DNA from 2 places in the Candidatus Chlorohelix allophototropha genome. Region 1 is predicted to be linked to the other one. Evidence: a T-box and tRNA genes for the amino acid it is inferred to sense, from the RefSeq annotation. Region 1 holds a T-box; the other holds one or more tRNA genes.
The links. A T-box is a leader RNA that pairs with one kind of tRNA and senses whether it is charged. The one in region 1 lies ahead of pheS (phenylalanine--tRNA ligase subunit alpha), so its partner is inferred to be a tRNA-Phe.
Positions count from the first base shown of each region.

Region 1 (8,108 bases):
GCAGTATAAGCAGGGCTTTTTTGTTTTTTTTCTCTTCTAATAATGAAAAATTACACTATACCGAAACGCGAGTCTTTTCCCATCACCCGCGTTTTGATATAGCTGCTAACCTCCCCCTAAACCCCAGTACTCTTGAATTTTTTCACCTTGACTCTGACAATGGTACGCGGGTCATTTGGATTGTGATCCGGATAATCACGCCCAAAATATTTCTGGGAGAGTTTATCAATATGCTCCTCTGCGCCTTCTTCGGTTATTTCCATTACTTCACCTTGCACATTTATTTGGTGGTAAGGCATTGTAACATCGAAAATACTCAAAGCTATGTTTGGGTTATTACGTAAATTGCTGATCCATTTACGGCTACGTGCCCCATTTAACAAAATATCATCGCCATCTATATCAACCCAAATAGCAGTGGTGCGAGGGGTTCCATCCATGCTTATGGTAGCTACATTAACAAAATTAGGTCCTTCAAATAATTTGCGTTGCTCTGCTGAAAAGATCGACATTTTTAATTCCTCCGATAATAGATTAATACCACCTTTATTTTTACCCTATTTTTACAAAATATGGAAGTTAAACATAGTTATTGTTATATTGCGGATTGGTTTATAATACATCAGGTTATGGAAATGGAAAGGAGTTTGCGATGAGCCTTAAAATTGCCAACATTGTGCTGGATTGTGAAGATTCCGTAAAATTGGCAGAATTTTGGTCGCTTGCAACAGGTTGGGAGAAGCAAGGACCGTTTGGGCAATACATGCAACTGGTTAATCCCAATGAGGCTGAAGCGGGCATCTTATTGCAGCAAGTGTCAGAGAAAAAGACGCTCAAGAACCGTATGCATCTCGACTTTGGAGCGGGCGACCTCACCGGAATGCATGCTGAAGTAGCGCGACTCATCGCTTTAGGCGCTAAGAAAATTATCGAGCGCGCCGAATTGGGTATTGTGTGGACAGTGATGCAAGACCCCGAAGGTAACGAGTTTTGCGTGGCGGCGCATTGATGCCCTACAACCGCTCAAAACTCCAACTAACCATATGCCCATCCTTGTAAGGCATAAAGCCATGGAAAGGGCGCGTGTCGCCATCAAAGACCATTGGGAGAAACAGTCGATCGCTATCCCACAATGGCAAATCCAGAATAGCTGAAACTGGAACCCATTCCAACGTGCCTTCGTGGTTGCCTTCGTGCGGTTCACCGCTCCATTTATCAATCAGATAGATAAAGCCAAACCAATTTTCAGCGTGTTTGCCAAAACCGGGCCATGAGATTGTGCCGCGTAAGTTCAAGGCTTCCACATGGATGCCTGCTTCCTCGAAAATCTCGCGTTTCATCCCGCCTGTTACATGCTCGTTTGGCTCAAGCCGCCCGCCTAACCCGTTATATTTGCCGTAGTGGATATCGTCCGGGCGCTTGTTGCGATGAATCATCAATACCTGCGAACCATCGTGTGAGAGGATATAGCCCAGTGTAGCAAGTATGGGTGTGTACAATGTTATTAATCCTTGCGAATTAAAGATAGTATGGATAAGCAAGTGATGAGACGGAATTAAACTTCCGTCTCTTTGGGTTTAAAGTATTAACCTCGGAAAGTGGCTCCTACTTCTCGAGTCAAGCGCTTCTCGATTTTCTCGCGCAGTTTGTTGCCTTCTTCGTCGGTCAGGTTGCGTTCTTCCGGTTGGAATACCAGACGATACGCAAGGCTCTTTTTGCCTTCTGGAATGGGTTTGCCCCGATACAGGTCAAAGAGGGTGGCGCTTGCCAACAACTTACCGCCCGTTTCGAGAATCAGCTTTTCGATTCTGGAAGCGGGTACGTCCTCCTCCACTATAACCGCCAAATCTTGGGAAAGCATTGGCATGCGCGTAACGGTTTTGTAGGGTACAGGTTGCGCCAACTCTACCATCAGTTCAATGTCGAGTTCGGCAACTCCCACACGCTCTTCCGACAAATCGAAAGCCATCGCCACTTTGGGATGTAATTCACCCAGAATACCGATCTGCTTCTTTTCGCCTTTTACAGTAACGTAAATGGCTGCCGCCCGTCCCGGATGTAGCACTGGTGCTCCGCTTAATGGCTCAAAGGTGATGCCGTTCAGGTTCAGCCGAGTTAATGCTGCTTCCAACACCCCTTTCAGGTCAAAATAATCCAGTTTCTCGGTGTCTTTAACAGCGGTGAAGCGCGAAAGTGGATTGCGCTCTCCGCTCATCGCAATTGAGAGCGTCCTGCGTTCTTCCGGTTGCGGTTCGTTTTCTCTTACCAGATAAACACGCCCAATTTCAAAAATGGCGACACGGTTCACAAAGCGACGATTTTCACCCAGAACTGTTAGAGTAGAAGCCAACAAAGTAGGGCGCATATATTCGTGTTCGCTGCTCAACGGGTTTGCCAGCTTGAGTAATTTCGCCGGATCGCTCCAGCGGTTTTCCGCGCTAACCCCACCAGCATGCAGCTTTTCCAAATCTGCCAAGTTTACCAGCGGGTAAGTGATAATCTCACTCAAGCCGCAAGCGGTTAAAGTGTCACGCATTTTATCCTCAAAGGCGAGTACGCTATTGAAGGTTTGTACAGGTAGTTCCCCGCTCATGCGCTTTTCGGGGATTTTATCGTAGCCGTACATACGCGCCACTTCTTCCACCAAATCGGCTTTGATAGTCACGTCGTTGCGGTAGGTTGGCACGGTAACCGCAAGGCTATCGCCTTTATCCTCGATTACAAACTCTAGTTGTTCCAACATCTCGATGATAGTTTCTTTGGGAATCTCGATGCCTAGCACGCGCGGGATTTCCGAAATCGGTAAGTCCACCACTCGCTGAGGGTGTTTTACCGGGTGCTCATCAATCATTCCTTTAGCGACACGTCCACCCGCCAGTTGTTGAACTAGCTGAATAGAGCGGCGCACTCCTAGCACCGTCAGTTCAGGGTCAACGAAACGCTCGAAGCGTTTGGCAGCTTCACTGACTTTGGCAAAGTACCCGCGCCCGGTTGCCCGGACATTGAAAGAATCCCAGTGCGCCCCTTCCATCGCGATGTTTACGCTGGTATCCTTGATTTCGGAGTCAGCGCCACCCATGACACCCGCCATGCCTACGCTGCGTGCGGCATCCGTTACCAGCAAAACTTCGGGGGTGAAGGTGCGCTCTACGTGGTCAATCGTTTCCATTTTTTCGCCGGGGTATGCCCTCCGCACGATGAATTGCTTGCCGCTAATATCATCATAATCGTAGGCGTGCAGCGGTTGTCCAAGTTCAAGCATCACGTAGTTGGTAACATCCACCACGTTATTAATCACGGGCTGGTCGGTGGCGCGCAAACGATATTGCATCCATGCGGGGCTTTGCCCGATTTTTACGTCTTCGATTACCATCATGCTGAAACGAGAGCAAAGCTCTGGAGCGTCAATTCTGACCGAGATTTTCCCTTCTACGGGGTCGCCATCCTCTACGATTTCGATTTTAGGGAAGCGCACTTTCTGCCCAGTCATTGCTGCTATTTCACGCGCAATACCGAAGATGGATAGGGCGCGTCCTAGGTTCGGGCTGAGGTCGAGGTCAAGAATCACATCGCCTAGCACTTCTTCCAGTGACTTGCCCACCGGGGCGCTAGGGTCAAGTACCATAATCCCATCGAACTCTTCACTCACGCCCAGTTCCAGTTCGGCGCAGGCTACCGCATCGCTCTCTACGCCGCGCATTTTCCCCGCTTTAACGGTGAAGTATGGCAACTCACTGCGCTTGCGTTCTAGCGCGCCTTCCAGTGTTCCATCGGCATGTAGCTTATGCCCGTCAATCAGGCGTGCGCCGGGCAAAGCGAGCGGACATTTGTCGCCTGCTTTAAGGTTCATTGCTCCGGTAATTACCTGATAGGTGCGCGTTCCGTCGGTAATCTGCACCAGCCCTAGCCTGTCGGCGTTAGGATGCTTATCGGTTGAGAGTACCTCGCCTACTACAATTTTATCCCAGCCTGCTCCGGTGCGAATAACCGCTTCCACTTCCAGACCGCGCAGGGTCAAACCGGCAGCAATCTGCTCCGGTGTCCATACAATATCCACGTAATCTTTTAGCCAGCTAATCGGCGCTTTTATCATGGTCTGGTATTCTCCATTAATTATTTATCACGACATATCCCGCAAGATGGGAATTATTGTTATTCCACAACCCGTCCGCTTATCCAGAAGCTACCGGATACTATTCCACCGACTACCGGCTCGCCCTTTACCATTTCCGAGTCGGCTACTACATCTATCGTCATTGCCAGCGTTTTGATCGACATGTAGAGAAACTCATAGCCGCTATCAGGGTTAGTGCGAGTTTCCACCGCCTCAATGTGTCCAGCAAAAATGGCGGTGGCGGGTGGCGTTGTTTGCTCCCCTTCTGGGGGTTGTTGGTAAAGCCCGGTGGGGAAAAACGACTCTGCTGCGAATTTCCGCTGTCTGCTTTGCGAATTGTAATAGGTTTCTTCATCCCGGTAGCATTCCAACTGATGCGCGAAAGCCGCAAGCTGTAGTGTGACATAACCGGGGCATGCCAGATTTTCATATGCCAAATCGAGGTCAGGCACATCTACCACAAAAGGATAATCGCCCTGCTCTGGGTTCTGCTCGTCCGGGTTAGACCAGCAATGCAGGCTACCTTCGAGGGGCCATTCCTCATCTCGCCAGATTTTTGTAATTCCCACTTTTACCCGGCTGCTTCCGTGAAAATGAGGGTTACAGCCGATAATTTTCCCCTCTATGCTTGCGTCAAGCTGTGTCCAAACTTCTACGCCTTCGCCGGGGGCAAGCAAACTGTAATAGCCTAAGTTGGACTGAATTATTCCACCGTTCTTCGCAGAGCGTACGATTAGCGTATTCCAGTCTTCTTGATTTTCGAACCTGTATCCGATACATGCAAAATGGTCAGCCATTTGTCACCTACATGTTGATTTTTAAGCGAACTGTGACAGGAAGCGCAAATCATTGCGGTAGAACTGGCGAATATCATCAATACCGTACTTGAGCATAGAAATGCGCTCCGGTCCCATTCCGGCGGCGTATCCGCTATACACTTCCGGGTCAATGCCCACGTTGCGTAGCACTTGCGGGTGTATCATGCCCGCGCCCATAATTTCCAGCCAGCCGGTATATTTGCAAGAGCGGCAGCCTACTCCCTTGCATACGCCACAGTCAATCGAAAGGTCAACGCCCGGCTCTACATAGGGGAAGTAGTCGCAGCGGAAGCGCACCTTGCGTTCTTGCCCGAACAGGCGGCGTGCAAAGTCCGCCAGCGTTCCGCGCAGGTCTGCCAGCGTTACGTTTTTATCCACCACCATCAGTTCGCATTGGTAGAACATGAACTCGTGGGTGGCATCGGTGGCTTCGCTGCGGTAGCATTTGCCCGGCACAATAATGCGAATGGGCGGTTGCAGCTTTTCCGCCACGCGAATTTGGTTAGGTGAAGTGTGGGTACGCAGCAAGGTTGACTCGCTGAAATAGAAAGTATCGTGCATCGAGCGGGCGGGATGTCCGGGCGGCATATTTAGCAGCTCGAAGTTGTAATAATCCAGTTCCACTTCGGGTCCTTCGTAAACTTGAAAGCCCATTGCCGTGAAACTTTCGGTAATATCGCGCAGAGTCTTGTTGATGATATGGATGTAGCCGGGCGTAACCGGGCGACCGGGTAGCGTTACGTCCACCCTATCGCTGGCAAGGTTCGATTCGATGGCGGCTTCTTTCAAGACCACTGCTCGCTCATCCACTGCGCTTTCCAGCGCTACTTTCGCCGCGTTTACCGCCTGACCTACTGCCGGGCGTTCTTCCGCCGAAACTGCGCCCATACTCCGCAGGAAGCCGGTTAATTCGCCCTTCTTGCCGAGAAATTTTATACGCCATTCGTCAAGCCCGGTGAGGTCTGTTACCACCGCCAGTTCTTCCAGCGCGGTTTCCTTGACCCGGTTTATTTGCTCCTGCAACTGCGACATGTCGCCGATTCCTCCTGAGTTTATAAAATAAAAAAACCGTCCAGCCACCGCCCCAACAGGGACGCGGTAAACCGACAGCTTCCAAATGCGCTATCAGAAAATGCCACGCGGTACCACCCTGGTTGTTTTTCCCATTCTAAGGAAAAACCGCTCAAACGCTCGATAACGGGATGCTTCCGTGCCGGACTACTCACACAGCCTTGCTGCTTTTCACCCGCAAGCTCAGGAGTGAACTTCGGCGCGCCTACTCCGAAAAGGCTTTCAGTCTGCGACCTTTTCTCCCTGAAGGTTACGGCGGGCTTACTCTCTCCGTCTCAGCCTTATTGCTTTCAGCAAGCACAGCCATCTGTACCTACTTGCAAGTAGTAATTTTAGCCTAATTCACGCCATTTGTCCAGCGATTTTTTGGCGTTGAGGTTGATTTGGTAGGGGCGTGGCTCGACACACCCGGTTTTATTTCAAGTAGCGAATCTTTCCCCCTTTGGGTATAATTAAACCGTAGTTGCGTTACCGATAAACTTACACCGGAGTATGCTAATGCCAGAGCAGATACCACAGGTTAAGGTGTTTCTTTCATCGCCGGGTGATGTCAACGAAGAACGTAAATTGGCGTTGGACGTTCTGGCGAATCTGCCCAACCGCCCCTCTTTACGCGACAAGGTGAGTTTCCGCGCGGTGGCATGGGACAAGCTTGGCGCAGGTACGCCGATGATCGCCAGCAAGTCTCCGCAAGAAGCGATTGACGAGGGTTTGCCCAAACCGTCCAAGTGTGACATTGTGGTGGTAATCTTGTGGTCGCGCATGGGTACGCCCTTTAGCTATAAAGGCGTAGCATATCCTTCCGGCACGCACTATGAATTGCTGGACGCGCTGAGCAATCCCCAAACTTATACGCTCATCTATCATCGCACCGAGAAAAAGCTTTTTGATTTTGACGATGATAAAGGCATAGCGCAGTACAAGAAGGTGCAAGACTTTTTCAAGAGCGACATGTTCTACGACCCTGCTACCGGGTATATACAGCGTGGCGTGAATAGCTACGCCAGCCCTGCCGAGTTCAAGGAAAAGTTCGAGACCGACCTTGAAAGCCTTGTCCAGAAACTGCTAAAGCGTCCGCTTGTACCTGCTATTCCTGATTCCACGCCAGAAACAACGCCCCTTTTCACTTCTACTATATGGGATGGTTCGCCCTTTCCCGGCTTGGTCGCTTTCAAAAAGAAAGACGCGCCTATCTTCTTCGGGCGCGAACATGAGACCGATGCGCTGGTGCGAAAGGTGGCGGAGAGTCGCTTTGTGGCGGTGGTGGGCGCATCGGGCAGCGGTAAATCCTCGCTGGTGGGCGCGGGCTTGTTGCCTCGTTTGGAAACAGGCGCAATTCCCGGCAGCAAAGATTGGCGGGGGGTGCAGTTCACGCCCGGAAAAGAACCGTTTGAGGCGTTGTTTGATGCCTTTCTGAATACCTTCGAGTCGTTACGCCCGCATCCGCTTGATTATCCCGACAAGAAGAGAACCTTTATTGAGAATGTACGGCGCGAACCTGCCTATCTCGGCGAAATACTCAAGGCTTCATTGGACACGGTAAAAGCGCCGGAATGGGCGGAAACGCTGCTGTTCATTGACCAATTTGAGGAACTGTTCACGCTGGCAAAACAAGATGCGATAGAACCGTTTACCGCTATGCTAGGCGCACTGGCAAAGCATCCGCGCTTGCGGGTGGTAGCCACGCTACGGCACGATTTTGTGCATCGCGCCATCGAAATCCCCATAATGGCGGAACTGCTGCGACCGGGCTTTTTCAGCCTAGCCGCGCCTACCGCTGCCGCCTTGTCCCAAATGATAGAGCGTCCGGCGGAAATGGCGGGACTGGCATTTGAGGGAGGCTTGCCCACGCTGATTCTGCACGACACGGGCAGCGCTGCCGGGTCGTTGGCGTTGCTGGCGTACTTGCTGGACGAGTTGTATAAGGTGGCGGTGAAGCGCGACCATTGCCTGACCTATGCGGATTACGAGGGGTTGGGCGGGGTAGCGGGGGCAATCGGCAAGCGGGCTGAGCAAGTTTTTGCGCAGCTACCGGGAGAGGAAGAAGCCAAAAAGCGGCTGTTGGGACGGGTCTTTCGGGAGTTGGTGGCGGTCAACGAAGTAGA
Region 1 covers NZ_CP128399.1:2,834,549-2,842,656, reverse strand. Annotated here, with positions in the region: gene OZ401_RS12410 (TIGR03618 family F420-dependent PPOX class oxidoreductase) at 117-512, opposite strand; gene OZ401_RS12405 (VOC family protein) at 653-1,009, shown strand; gene OZ401_RS12400 (NUDIX hydrolase) at 1,014-1,499, opposite strand; gene pheT (phenylalanine--tRNA ligase subunit beta) at 1,586-4,093, opposite strand; gene OZ401_RS12390 (hypothetical protein) at 4,153-4,911, opposite strand; gene pheS (phenylalanine--tRNA ligase subunit alpha) at 4,933-5,964, opposite strand; T-box leader at 6,019-6,289, opposite strand; gene OZ401_RS12380 (nSTAND1 domain-containing NTPase) at 6,502-8,108, shown strand, end outside.

Region 2 (8,108 bases), 670 kb from region 1:
CGCCGAACGTTTCATGTCAGCGATAAGACGCAGCGGCGCTTCTACCGATGTTTATGAAACCCACAAGCTGTTTGCAAATTTAACAATCGTTGCCTTTGGCTTATTAATCATGTTCAGGTTGGCAATTTGGGGTTGGTTTTTATTGCGTGACAAACAGAAACTTGCAGAACTCAAGAATTCCCCGATAGTTTTTCTGGGTGCTATTTTCGCACGTGCCCAAATTGTGCCTGTCTTTTTTCTAGTAGTGTATCTTCTGGGCGCATTGGTGGCGGTTGGGTTTCTGTCGGCAACGGGCTACTATGGTGGGGAACTGGTTTATACCTATGGTATCGGTATAAAGTAGGCGCTACCTTAAATTCATAGAATCTAAAACGTCTTTAGCCAAGCTCAACATTTGGCTGGATTGTGCTATCGAATCGGGATTAGGTTGTGGCATGTCGGTTAGTGGGTCATGCAAAGCGGTGTAAGCGGCGGCAGAAACAGTTTTTTGCCCGGCAAGTTGTGCCAGCAAGATTGCCCAGCACCGCTCCACAACCTCCGGTTCGTAGCCACCACCGCCTACTACCAATAAGCGTCCATTACAAGCCCGATGAGCCAATGCATGTGTTTGTTCCGCCACATACTCATAGGCTCTGGTGGATAGCTTCAAACCCGACATTCGATCGGTATAGTGCCCATCCGCGCCATATTGCAAGATTATAGCCTGTGGTCTGTAGCGTTCCACCGCTTCAAGCGCCAAATCAAAACCTTTCAGATATTCTGCATCGGTGGTAAAGCGGGGGAAAGGTAAGTTAAGGCAATAACCTTCACCCTTACCACTTCCGCGCTCTTCAAGCGTTCCGGTGCGCGGAAAAAAACGCCCATCGTACATATGCAGCGAGACGGTCAGAATTGGCTCATGATACAGCAAGTTCTGCGTACCATCGCCATGATGTCCATCTACATCGAGAATTGCGATACGTTCAAAACCGTATTGCTTTTGCCAACGCCGAACCGCCATTACTATATCGTTGAACAGGCAAAAGCCGGAAGCTCGATCATATTGAGCATGGTGCAAGCCACCCGCCGGGTTAAAAACATGCTTTACCCTATCGGTAGCAATTAAATCTGCCCCTAAAAGAGTAGCGCCAACTGCCATGGCTGCTCTGCGGTAAATACCACGCCAAGCAGGAGTATCGTTTCGGTCAAACATACCCTCACCTTTTTCATCCATTTCAATGACAAACTGGATATAAGCAGGGTCGTGTACGATGCTCAATTCTTCGATAGTTGCCTGAACCGGGTGGTAAACGCTAACCCTACCGCTTGAGTTTATCTCAGGAGGATTTGCCGGGTCATAGTTGGAATCAATAAGAGCCAATTCGCGGAATTTAAGAAGAGCAACACGATAGCGTTCCCATGAGCGGGTAAGCCGTGAAAAACCACGCTCGTTAAAAACTTCGTGGTAAATTACTGCTGTATCGGATACTGGTGCTAGGGGGTTGTACATCATTGCAGAATAAAACCGCTATAAAAACAAATGGTGCCGAGAACCAGACTTGAACTGGTGACCCTGCGATTTTCAGTCGCATGCTCTACCAACTGAGCTATCTCGGCACTACTTATTAGATCTTTTAAGGCGAGAAGAAGAATACCACATCTTCAGGAAAATTTCAAGCGGATGGGCAAGCCAGTTTCAACTGAGAGCTAAGCTGTCCATCCGCTTGTTAGGTAGCCCTTCCCTATAACCAGGGAGTAGCCTCACGCCGTACCGCTTCAAAAGCGGCGATTTTATCATCAAAACTCAGAGTCCAACCTATGTTATCCAACCCATTGAGTAAACATTCTTTCTTGAATGGGTCTAATTGGAAAGAATAAGTTTTACCCCCTGCCACAGTAATTGTTTGATTGGGCAGATCAATTTGAATTCGTAAACGCGGCTCTGCTTCTATTTCTTCAAAAAGCTCATCCACTGCCTCATTTGGAAGCATTATCGGCAGCATTCCGTTATTAAAGCAGTTGTTGTAAAAAATATCGGCAAAACTCGGCGCGATGATGCTACGAAAGCCGTGCTCATTCAAAGCCCATGGCGCATGCTCACGCGAGGAACCGCAACCGAAATTCTCACGTGTTACCAAAATAGTGGCATTCTGGTAACGCACCTGATTAAGCGGGAATTCAGGGTCAGGCGAACCATCGGGCTTGTAGCGCCAGTTTGCAAACAAACCTTTTGCCATGCCTGTGCGCTTGATACCCTTGAGATATTTCGCCGGGATAATTTGGTCTGTATCAACATTGGCACGGTCAAGCGGCATCACTACACCGTTTAGATTAACGAAGGGTTCCACTTTTATCCTCCTAAAATTCCCACTCACGAACATCTACGAAATGTCCGGCTATAGCAGCGGCGGCAGCCATTGACGGGCTAACCAAATGGGTTCGACCACCCTTGCCTTGTCGCCCCTCAAAATTGCGATTAGAGGTGCTGGCGCAACGTTCGCCTTCCTCTAGTTTGTCCCCATTCATAGCCAAACACATGCTACAACCGGGTTCGCGCCAATCGAAGCCTGCTTCCTTGAAGATTATGTCAAGTCCTTCGTCAATAGCTTGCTGCTGAACCAAACCGCTGCCGGGAACGACCATCGCCCAAACACCTTCCGCTACCTTGCGACCTTTCGCTACACGCGCCGCAAGACGCAAGTCCTCGATACGGCTATTGGTGCAACTACCAATAAAAATTCGGGCGAGTTTAATGTCCTGGATTCTGGTATTTGGAGTCAATCCCATATATTGAAGGGCGCGATAAGCGGAATTTCGAAGGTTTGGATCTTCCAAACTTTCGGGGTCAGGTACGTTACCGGTTACAGGCGCTACCATACCGGGAGTAGTACCCCATGTGACCATCGGCGTAATAGCGGCAGCGTCAAGCACTACAACATTATCATACACTGCGCCTGAATCACTGGGAAGGGTTCGCCAATGTGCCACTGCGGCATCCCAATTAGCCCCTTGCGGCGCATAGGGACGACCTTTCAGATAATCTATGGTGGTATCATCCGGCGCAATCAGACCAGCACGCGCCCCCGCCTCGATTGTCATATTGCAAACGGTCATACGCCCTTCCATAGAAAGAGCGCGAATGGCACTTCCGGTAAATTCAATGGCATAACCTGTGCCACCGCCCGTTCCAATCTCACCGATTATGTAAAGTACAATGTCTTTGGCAGTGCAACCGGGCGGTAACACTCCCTCTACTCTAACTTCCATAGTTTTTGGCTTCATCTGGAGCAGACATTGGCTTGCCAGCACATGCTCAACCTCGCTGGTGCCAATCCCAAAAGCCAGCGCGCCAAATGCCCCATGTGTGCTGGTATGGCTATCCCCGCAAACGATTGTCGTTCCCGGTAAGGTGATGCCTTGCTCCGGCGCAGTTACGTGTACAATCCCGTTGCGGGTATCATCCACCCCAAAAAAGTTAATGCCAAAGTCGGCGGCGTTTTGCTCCATAGTAGCAATCTGCAAGGCACTTTCTTTGTCAATAACCGGAACATTGCTACGTTTCCCATAATTTCCCAGCGGAGTAGTTGGGATACTATGGTCAATCAAACCAAAAGTGAGGTCGGGGCGACGAATCCGCCGTCCGGTAACACGCAAGCCTTCAAAAGCCTGCGGCGAAGTCACTTCATGGGTTAGGTGTCGATCGATATAAATCAGGGTAGCCTGACCGGGTTCTTCCCTTACGACATGGCTTTCCCATATTTTCTCAAAAAGGGTACGCGGTTGAACCGCATTCGATGGATCACTCATGCGCTAGCCTCTCTCAATATAGAATTAATCTTACCCACAGCGCGGAGGTGGTATGAATAGCAACAATCAAGCTAAGTTCAAATCTTTGCAAACCATATTTGTATTACAGCCCAGCTTCAGGCGGCGAAGATGAAGGATTTTCTAGCGACTGTTCCTCCTCTGAAATCTCGGAGTTCTTAGCTACCAGACGTACCCTCAAAATCTTGTTCAAATAATTCAACTTCTGACGAGCAGAATCATTTAGCAGCTTGTATTCCGGGTTAGAAGCAATAACCTCTTTAAGCATCGTCTTGTGGCAAACATCATAAACACGCATAATCTCAGTAGCGCTTACCCCTGAGCGTAAACGTTCGGTTACCACCTTGTCCAGATAATTTACCATAACCCGGTTACTGTTAGCATCTATTGAAGCTATAACTGCATCAAAACTATTTTTAAGTTGCCCACATAAAGTTTCAAACGAAATAGCGCTGTAAGCTGGAAATTGGTTTTTATCTTCAAATATCTGGCGAGCAGCAGCAGAACATATTTCAGACAGCCTTGCCTGAAGCACAGCCGCTAATTGATTATTCATATCCTACCTGCTACTAATAACATAAAGGTCTGGATAGCGTAAAAATCCAGACTTTTAAGCTTAAATAATAGCGCTTATATTAGGCGATTTAGACGGAATATGTCAATTTGGTAAGCTCGTTAGTTTTGAAGCTGAGTTTTCTTCAATGCTGATTGCTATCAGGCGAGTTCTTACAATGGAAGTGAGGTAGTTAATACGCAACCGTACAAAATTGGCAAAGGCAGGATCACCGGGCTTACTACGTATTGCACAGTGTACAGTTTCTTCCATCGTAACTGCCAGTATGTTTAGAATATCATTACAGCTAAACCCTTTTTTCAAGAGTTCTCTGATTCTAATATCGATAATATCTAATACCGGCTTGGCTGAGTTTATCCTGATGGAATCTACAAAGTAAACGAATGTGGCTTTAAAACGATTATGCAATTCTTCTAGAGGGATATTCTTATAAATGGTATATTTTGCCGGGTTAGCCAGTACCCGCAATGCAATTTTGGAGCAGATCTCATCAGTTAAGAAAGCAAGAACATCTGACAAATCCTCGTTCATAGTAATCTTCTCTTACTAATTTTTGCCCACTAAACGAAAATCACATTCAATGAATTTATTATACTCCTTGTTAATAATTTAACAAGTTAACATAATACGAATCAATTCTAGCGCATCACTATAAGGAAAACCAATAGGCATAATTTGCCGATTCAATTTAGTTTTTACCTTGTTTTTACTAAATATTACTACATCCTTTACCGATTTGAGCTATCCTCAATGCAAGCTGTGAAACAAAAGCATTGTTTCGTGTATAAGGAGGTTGGCATGGATGCTCTAATGCTGGCGCGTTGGCAATTTGGCATCACCACGATTTATCATTTTTTCTTCGTACCACTCACACTTGGTCTGTCTTTGCTGGTGGCAATTTTCCAGACCGCATATGTGAGAACTGATAGCGATACTTACAAGCGCATGACCCAATTCTGGGGCAAATTGTTCTTGATTAACTTCGCAATGGGCGTAGTTACCGGTATCGTACAAGAGTTTCAATTTGGAATGAACTGGTCAGAATATTCTCGTTTCGTAGGTGATATTTTTGGAGCGCCGCTGGCAATCGAAGCTTTGCTGGCTTTCTTTTTGGAATCCACCTTCGTAGGCGTTTGGATATTTGGATGGGGCAGATTAAATAAACGTTTGCACCTTGCCTCAATTTGGCTTGTAGTAGTCGGCAGCAATATTTCAGCCCTCTGGATATTGATTGCCAACTCGTTTATGCAACAACCGGTCGGCTATACCCTGCGAAACGGACGTGCAGAAATGACCGACTTTGGCGCGCTTTTAACCAACCCAAATCTATGGGTACAGTGGCCGCATGTGTTCACAGCCGGTGTCGCCACTGCCTCATTCTTTGTAATTGGTATCAGCGCCTGGCATTTACTACGCAAAAAGGGTGATCTTGACCTTTTCCGCAAATCTGCCAGTATTGCTATGGCTACCGCTATAATCGCTAGCATGTTAGTAGCGCTGGTTGGGCATACTCAAGCGCAGCATATGGTACAAACCCAGCCTATGAAGATGGCTTCGGCTGAGGCGCTGTGGAATTCAGAGTCTCCGGCTTCGTTCTCCATCTTTACCATTGGCGATGAAAATGCCAACAAAGATGTTTTCGCCATTAGACTCCCTACCTTGCTCAGTATCCTGTCATATAACAATACTTCAGGCGAAGTGAAGGGCATCAATGACCTTCAAACTGAGTATGAGAAAACCTATGGTCCCGGTGATTATATACCGCCGGTATGGGTGGTTTACTGGAGTTTCCGCGCTATGGTAGGCGCGGGAGGTTTAATGATAGTGCTTTCCCTCTATGGCTTATATTTGGTAATATCTAGAAAGCTCAGCACTCGTTCGTGGTATCTAAAGCTAATGCTGGTTGCGATGGCATTGCCGTATATTGCCAATTCTTCAGGCTGGATTATGACCGAAATTGGACGGCAACCTTGGATAGTATTCGGGCTTATGACTACTGAGAAAGGCGTTTCTACCGCAGTTGGTGCAGAATCGGTGCTAATTTCAGTTGTGATATTCACCTTGCTTTACGGCGCACTAGCAGTGGTTGACGTATATCTTTTGGCTAAGTATGCACGAGATGATGCCAGCGCCAAGCCGGAAAATTCTGAAGAAGCCGATTTAGTGGGCGCATACTAGGAGGGGATGCTATGGATCTGAATACTTTCTGGTTTATCCTAATTGTCATCCTGTTTATCGGCTTCTTCTTCCTAGAAGGCTTCGATTACGGGGTGGGTATCCTGCTTCCCTTTGTAGGCAGGAACGAAAAAGAAAGAAGCGTAGTCATTAGCTCGATTGGACCTTTCTGGGATGCCAATGAGGTCTGGTTACTGACTGCCGGTGGCGCAATTTTCGCAGCTTTCCCGAACTGGTATGCCACTATGTTCAGCGCCTTCTATCTTGCGCTGGTAGTTATGCTGGTGGCATTGATACTTCGAGGAGTAGCATTTGAGTTTCGTAATCGCGAGGAGAACGAGACTTGGCGCAAGTTCTGGGATTGGGCAATCTTTGGCGGTAGCCTTGTTCCGGCACTACTGTGGGGAGTAGCAATTGCCAATGTGCTGGCAGGTATCAAAATTGATGCCAAAAAACAATATATTGGCACTTTCTTCGATCTGTTAACACCCTATACCTTGTTGGGTGGTTTGGCTTTTGTAGCCTTGTTCGCCCTACATGGTGGCATCTTCTTAACGTTAAAGACCGAAGGCGAAATTTTGGAACGCGCCTATAAATTTACATGGTATGCTTATGTACCGGCAGTAATTCTGGTAGCAGGTTTTGTAATAGCAGGTTACTTCGCTACCGATATTTTCAAGGGCTTGGGTATTAACCCCGGCGTTCCGGCGGTTGGAGCAGCAGCAGCATTACTCGCCAGTGGCTATTTTGTGAAAATCCGCCGCAGCGGTTGGGGTTTCATAATGACAGGATTGACGATTGTGCTGGCAACACTAGCGATGTTCCAAGGCTTGTATCCGCGAGTGCTGATTTCAAATATTGACCCGAAGAACAGCCTGACCGTGTACAATGCCTCATCATCTGAGTACACTTTAGGGGTAATGAGTTGGGTTGCGATCAGCTTCGTGCCGATAATGCTACTCTATCAAGCGTGGAATTACTGGGTATTTCGCAAACGGGTAAGTATTAAGAGTCACGGACACTTGTAAGTAGCGCGGCTTCTTTGAAGTGAGTAGTATGCTAAAATAATCAGTATCTTAAATAAGGTACACCGCTTAGGGTGTACCTTATCTCTTTACTGGAGAACCGCTATCCCTAAGCGATGCAGCGCGCCCGCAGTGCGCTTGAATAGCTGGAGTTGTTGATAAATGAAGCTGGATAAACGGTTGTTACAACAAACCGGAAATGCCCGGCGCTATCTTGTAATTACCATCGGTTTGAGCGTGGTAATCGGCATTTTGACTGTTACGCAAGCTCATTTTATGAGCCAGATAATAGACGGTGTATTCCTCTCAAACCTAAAGCTTGAGCAGGTAAGCGACTGGCTTTTTCTGCTACTGCTGGCAATCATCCTAAGAGCCTTGCTGGTTTGGGGCAGCGAGGTAGCGGCAGACCGAGCAGCTAGAAATGTAAAAACTAACCTTCGCGAAAAACTCTTTTCCCATCTTTTCAAATTAGGCCCAGCCTATACCAGAAGTGAACGAACGGGCGAGCTTACCAATACTGCCGGGGAGGG
Region 2 covers NZ_CP128399.1:543,595-551,702, reverse strand. Annotated here, with positions in the region: gene OZ401_RS02500 (DUF2231 domain-containing protein) at 1-343, shown strand, start outside; gene OZ401_RS02495 (arginase family protein) at 347-1,492, opposite strand; tRNA gene OZ401_RS02490 (tRNA-Phe) at 1,521-1,596, opposite strand; gene leuD (3-isopropylmalate dehydratase small subunit) at 1,722-2,327, opposite strand; gene leuC (3-isopropylmalate dehydratase large subunit) at 2,338-3,786, opposite strand; gene OZ401_RS02475 (hypothetical protein) at 3,890-4,360, opposite strand; gene OZ401_RS02470 (hypothetical protein) at 4,463-4,909, opposite strand; gene OZ401_RS02465 (cytochrome ubiquinol oxidase subunit I) at 5,177-6,556, shown strand; gene cydB (cytochrome d ubiquinol oxidase subunit II) at 6,568-7,581, shown strand; gene cydD (thiol reductant ABC exporter subunit CydD) at 7,741-8,108, shown strand, end outside.
Region 2: it has a tRNA-Phe gene. The T-box ahead of pheS (phenylalanine--tRNA ligase subunit alpha) is inferred to sense a tRNA for this amino acid. The anticodon was not compared.